One region of the Caproicibacterium sp. BJN0003 genome, then DNA from elsewhere that is predicted to be linked to it. Evidence: predicted binding sites of a transcription regulator. Region 1 holds the regulator's gene; the other holds the start of a gene.
The links. Region 1 encodes HrcA, which represses chaperone genes, less so after heat shock. Its sites were predicted from a motif close to TGTTAGCACTCNNNNNNNNNGAGTGCTAACA; they were not measured.
Positions count from the first base shown of each region.

Region 2: the regulator HrcA is predicted to act here: its motif matches at 1,729-1,759, upstream of OP489_RS10645 (Hsp20/alpha crystallin family protein).

Region 1 covers NZ_CP111108.1:2,319,460-2,322,556, reverse strand. The annotation lists gene dnaK (molecular chaperone DnaK) at 1-188, opposite strand, end outside; gene grpE (nucleotide exchange factor GrpE) at 287-868, opposite strand; gene hrcA (heat-inducible transcriptional repressor HrcA) at 900-1,925, opposite strand; gene hemW (radical SAM family heme chaperone HemW) at 2,124-3,097, opposite strand, start outside.
Region 2 covers NZ_CP111108.1:2,124,097-2,127,193, reverse strand. The annotation lists gene OP489_RS10655 (metal ABC transporter ATP-binding protein) at 1-172, shown strand, start outside; gene OP489_RS10650 (metal ABC transporter permease) at 175-1,026, shown strand; gene OP489_RS10645 (Hsp20/alpha crystallin family protein) at 1,172-1,600, opposite strand; gene deoC (deoxyribose-phosphate aldolase) at 1,842-2,510, shown strand; gene cdd (cytidine deaminase) at 2,526-2,948, shown strand; gene OP489_RS10630 (pyrimidine-nucleoside phosphorylase) at 2,945-3,097, shown strand, end outside.

The DNA of each region.
Region 1 (3,097 bases):
TCCGGATTCGCAACAGCTTGACGTTTTGCGGTTGCGCCGACCATGCGCTCGCCGTCTTTTTTAAAGCCGACAACGGAAGGGGTTGTACGTCCGCCTTCGGCATTTGCGATGACGACTGGCTCACCGCCTTCAATAACTGCAACACAGGAGTTTGTAGTGCCTAAATCAATACCAATTGTTTTACTCATATTTGTTACCTCCAAATCAATGTTTCGGTGTAAATGTTTTATTTAAATCTGCATGAAATCCATGCGGAAGGACAAAAGAAAAACTAGGGTTTCCAAAATCAATTGGCAACCTGAACCATCGCGTGACGAACAATACGGTCACCCAGTTTATAACCGGGCTGAAAAACTTCTGCAATGACATTTTCTCCAAGATCGTCACTTTCAATGTGAGAAACGGCATTGTGATATTCGGCATCAAATGGATCGCCTTTTTTGCCCATGGGTTCAACTCCAAGCTTTTTAAGTGCGGATTCCATTTGCTTTTGAACCATCTCAATCCCTTTGCGCAGGTCTTCTATGGAACAGTCTTTCTGACTGAGAGCTCGCGTCAGGTTATCGGCTACCGGAAGAAATTCCAAAACCGTCGCCGCAGTTGCATCGGCATAAGCCGTTGCTTTCTCGCGTTCGGTGCGTTTACGATAGTTATCGTATTCTGCGGCCGTGCGCAGCAGAATGTCTTTTTGCTTTTTAAGCTCCGCCTGCGCTTTTTCCAAAAGTTTTGCAGGATCCTCCTGTGGATTTTCCACTTTTTCTTCGGGCTTTGACTCAGCAGGTTCCTTTTCTTCCACCTTAGTTTTTTCAGCTTTTTCTTCCTGTGGCTTCTCTTTTTGCTTCTCTTGGTTGTCTTCTTTTTTATTCAAGATGATGCCCCCTATCTTTTTGACTCTAAAGTCATTGTAATTTCATTAATTCCGTGAGCATTCGTCCTACACTGTCGGAAAGGTACGAAAGACTCCCGAGAAGGCGCTTGTAATTCATACGCATGGGCCCTAAAAGTGCGATTGCTCCGGCAGGCGTTCCATTGATTGCATAGTGGGAAATAATTAGCGCCATGCTGTCAAGTGCCGGAACCCCGATCTCTTTTCCAATCAAAACCCGGTCACCGGGTTCAATCAGCAGGCGGTAAACTTCGTCTTGCCGCGCTAAAAATCCCATCACTCGGCGAAGATCCCCTTCTCCAACCTCGGGATAATAGAGCAGATTCGTTTCTCCATCCATGCGAACGTCAGCTCCCATTGCTTCGCGGGCTACTTCTAACAATGCCATCAATGCACTGCTCATCAGCATACCGACATTCCCCATGGAAGCCGCCAAAGATTGGATAAAAGCAGGCGTAATTTTGCGAATTGGCATGTTTACAAGCTTTTCATTAAAAACTCGAAAAAATACCCGCAAAATTTCAGGGGAAAGATCAAACTCACAATGAAAAACCCGTGTGTGCATGGTACCGTTGCTGGTCATCAAAATGACCATTGAGGTGCGACGGCTTGTCTGAACAAACTGAACTGCCCGAACAACTGCATCCCGTCCGCTGGGGGTAATGGAAATTGCCGCTAAACGGGTCATTCCAGAAAGTGCTCGTGAAACACCGTCCAAAAGTTTTTCCGGGTCATAGGCGCTGGGGAGAAGCAAAGCATCAATAAAATGCCGCTCATCCGGAGTGGTGGATTCCGGTTCAATTAAAGAGTCCAGATAAAAACGATATCCGGATTCACTGGGAACCCTTCCGGCGGAAGTGTGTGGCTGTTCCAAAAGACCCATTGCGGAAAGCTCACTCATCTCGTTGCGCACAGTGGCAGAGGAAACCGGAAACTCAAGCATCTCACACAGCACTTTGCTTCCGACCGGTTCACCGGTTTCAGTATAAAGTTCAATGACCGCTGTTAAAATTTTTTGCTTGCGTGGGCTGAGTTCCATGAAGATCACCTCTTTTGACGAGTTAGCACTCTATAAGATCGAGTGCTAACTACATTTATAAATGTACCATTACTTTGCCCCAGTGTCAATAGGGTATTTGTAAAGAGATTATGAATTGTCAAAAATTTTTACAAAAAACTAGAAAAAGGGGCCGGCAAAAAAATTGCCAGTCCCTTTTTAGAAAAGTTATTTTAAGATTTATAATGCTTCCAGCAAGGTTTCGATCAAAGAATTTGAAACCAAAAACCCCCGCGGCGTCAGTGAAAGTGATTCAGGTGACTGCGTTAAAAGCCCGGCTTTTTGGTAAGGAATCGCTGCTTCACGCAGAGAGCTTGGGATTCCATGAGAAAAGCGGCTCAGACAATCTTTTTCAGTTAGTCCTTTGCAGAGGCGCAGACGCAAAAGTGCATATTCCGAAAAACTGCCGGCAGGGATTACACGATCGGTTTCTTCTATAGGTGGTTCTCCCATCAGAAATCCCCGCAGAGAACGCGGCCAGTAAAATCGTTTTCTATTATAATAGGAAGAAGCAGAAGGACCAAGCCCAAGATATTCTTCCTGATTCCAGTATTTTAAATTGTGGCGGCTTTCATAGCCCGGCTTTGCAAAATTCGAAATTTCATATTGGGAAAAACCTGCATTTTTTAATTCTTGGCAGGCAAGAAGATATCGTTCACAGTTTTCTTCTTCTCCGGGAAGATTTAAACTGTTTCGATTTTTAAAAAACAACGTGCCCGGTTCGATTTGCAAAAGATAGGCGGAAACGTGAGAAGCACCATTTTCTTGGCAGAATCGAATGCTTTCTTTTAAAGAATCGTCGGTCTGTCCCGGAAATGCCAAAATCAAATCAAGAGAAATATTTTGAATTCCGGCGCGTCGTGCTTCTGCCATGGCGGAAGCAGCCTGTTGAGGCGTGTGTCGGCGCCCGAGAAAAGAAAGTTCTTTAGAATTTGCGGACTGAAGCCCTAATGAAATACGGTTGACACCTGCCTCAAAAAGAGGTGGGAAAAAATCGGGCGGAATTTCTCCGGGATTAACTTCCACCGTGATTTCAGCATCGGTAAGACCAAATTCGGTTCGGGCAGTATTTGTTAGACGGCAGAGCCGCTCAGCCCCTAAAAGGCTGGGGGTTCCGCCTCCAAAATAAAGCGTGTCGCAGAAAAAATCCGGGT
Region 2 (3,097 bases), 200 kb from region 1:
ACATGCCATGCCGATTTTGCTGGTGAGCCATGATCTTGCACATGTAGAAAAATACGCGACCTGCGCAGCGCTTTTGGACAAAACAATCATAGTGAGTGGCCTGGTTCATCAGGTCATGCAGACAAATGCTGTTAAGGAAGCGTTTGGATTAAAGTTGGCAGGGGGAAGATGAGCATGGAATGGTTTTATCGTCTGGTTGATACACTTCTGCCGTTTCAATGGACCGAATTTGGTTACATGAAGAATGCACTTTTGGCAATCATTCTGATTACCCCGCTTTTTGGACTTGTGGGGACGATGATTGTCAATAATAAAATGGCATTTTTTAGCGATGCCTTGGGTCATTCTGCATTGACTGGAATTGCGATCGGTGTCATGCTCGGAATTGATAATTATCTGATTTCGATGATGGGTTTTGCACTTTTGTTTGCACTGGGAATTTCTGCGGTGATGCGGAAGGCTTCTTCTTCAGCAGATACTATTATCGGAGTTTTTGCTTCTACCGGTCTTGCTCTGGGAGTGGTTTTGCTTTCGGCTGCCGGAGGATTCGCAAAGTATTCCTCCTATTTAATCGGAGATATTCTTACGGTTCAGCCGGAAGAAATCGGAATGCTTGGAATTTTGCTTTTGGTGATTTTAATCGCTTGGGTGTTGTTTTTTAATCCATTTTTGCTTACCAGTGTGAATGGGGATTTGGCGGCTAGTAAAAATATTCCGGTCGGTGTCATTCAGCAGGTCTTTATGATGATCGTTGCTGTTCTTGTTACGGTATCAATTAAATGGGTTGGGGTACTGATCATCAATTCTTTATTGGTTTTGCCGGCGGCAGCAGCCAGAAATGTTGCAAAATCTATGCGCAGCTATCACGGATTATCGGTTATTTTCTCCGTAGTTTCGGGAATTTCGGGGCTGATCATCAGCTATTACGCTGGGACTGCCGCTGGCGGCACCATTGTTTTGGTTGCAGCGGTGATCTTCTTTGTCAGCTTCTTTTTGGGACGAAGAAGGATGCATGTTTCTGCTTGAAGCTTTTGCTGCCCATGTCCCGTTTTTAACCTTATTAAATAAAAATCAGGCACCATAAAAGAGTTTGTGCTCTTTGTGGTGCCTGATTTTTTATTGTAGGATTATGCTCGCAAAACTATGAAAAACATCGCTGCTTTATAATTAATTAGCGAATTTGAATGGAGCGAGAATCGGATTTCTGCTCATGAACTTTTGGCAGATCCAGATGCAGAACCCCGTTTTGGTAGGAAGCTTCGATCCTCTGCGCATCAATGCCGCTGATGTCGAATGAGCGGCTTACGCTGCCCCAGCTGCGTTCACGGCGGATGTAATGGTTGTTTTCATCTTTTTCTTCATTCTGTTCTTGATGATTTGCGGAAAGGGTCATTCGATCGCCCTCAACGTTAATTTGGATATCTTCTTTTTTGAAACCGGGCATTTCTGCCTCCAAAACGTATTTGTTTCCCTCATCGCGGATATCGGTGCGGCAGGGGAATGCGGCCTTTGAAAGATCCGGGAAAAATTCTCCATCGAAGGGATCCCAGAAGTTGTTTAAAGCCTTACCACGATGTTCAAAAGGAATCAAGTCAAACATAATACATACCTCCAATTAAGAATTTGAATTTTGATTTTTGCCCTCGGGAGCTTTGCTCCTTTGAACAATTCTTATATTACCTGTTAATTGTAACGAATTTGCGCACTAAATATGAACTAATTGTAAATAATTAGCACTTTAATATAAAGAGTGCTAATTTTAAAAAGAATAGACCAAAGACTAAAATTAGTTTATAATATGCTCAGAAAAACTTTTGATTAATAAATAGGAGGGGTATCAGATGCTTTCAAAAGAAGATCAGATCCTTTTATCCCATGTGGATCATACATTGTTAAAACCAGAAACTTCTTGGGAGCAAATTAAAAAGCTCTGTGAGGAAGCGGTTTCTTTTTCGACTGCCAGCGTCTGCATTCCGCCGAGCTTTGTAAAGCGTGCTTCAGAATATCTTCATGGAAAGATTCCCGTCTGTACGGTTATTGGATTTCCAAATGGTTACCATACGACTTCGGTTAAATGCTTTGAGGCCTCTGAGGCGGTTCAAAATGGCGCGGAAGAAATTGATATGGTTGTGAATCTTGGCTGGATCAAAGAAGGCCGTTTTGATTTGGAAGAAGAGGAGATCCGCAGGGTAAAAGAAGCATGCCATGGAAAAATTTTAAAGGTGATCATTGAAACCTGTCTTCTTACAAGAGAAGAAAAAATCAAAATGTGCAAAACGGTGAGTATGGCAGGAGCCGATTTTATTAAGACTAGTACCGGGTTTTCCAGCGGCGGCGCCACTTTTGAAGACGTTGCACTTCTTAGAAAAGAGGTGGCACCAGAGGTGCGCGTAAAAGCTGCAGGGGGGATTTCCACCTTGGAAGATGCACGCCGCTTTTTAGAGCTGGGAGCAGATCGTTTGGGAACCAGTCGTATTGTTCGTCTGATTCAAGACAAAAATACAGATTAAAAAGGAGGTATTTAAATGAAACCTGAGGAGTTGTTAAAAGCAGCGCAGCAGGCTCGTACGAAATCTTATGCACCCTATTCCAACTTTCGGGTAGGTGCAGCGCTTCTCACTTGTGATGGACGTGTTTTTTTGGGTGGGAATATTGAAAGTGCTTCCTATGGCGCAACGATTTGTGCAGAGCGCGCAGCAATCGCGAGTGCAGTCAGTAGTGGTGCAAGAAGCTTTTGTGCCATCGCAATCGTAGGGGGCCCGGCAGAAAAGGAACTTTCTGCTCCATGCCCCCCGTGTGGAATTTGCCTTCAGGTCCTCAGTGAGTTTTGTGGGCCGGATTTTCCAATTTATCTGCAAGGCGAGAAAGGCGAAGTGAAAACCTATTTATTAAAGGAACTTTTACCGGTTGCTTTTCGGGAATCGTCTTTAGGGGGCAAAAAAGAATGAGGATGTATGATATTCTTTTCAAAAAGCGTGACGGAAAAGAATTATCAACGGAAGAGATTCGCTGGTTTATTAAAGGATATGTCTGTGGGGATATTCCGGATTATCAGGCAAGTGCTCTCTGTATGGCAATCTGCATTCGCGGGATGAAT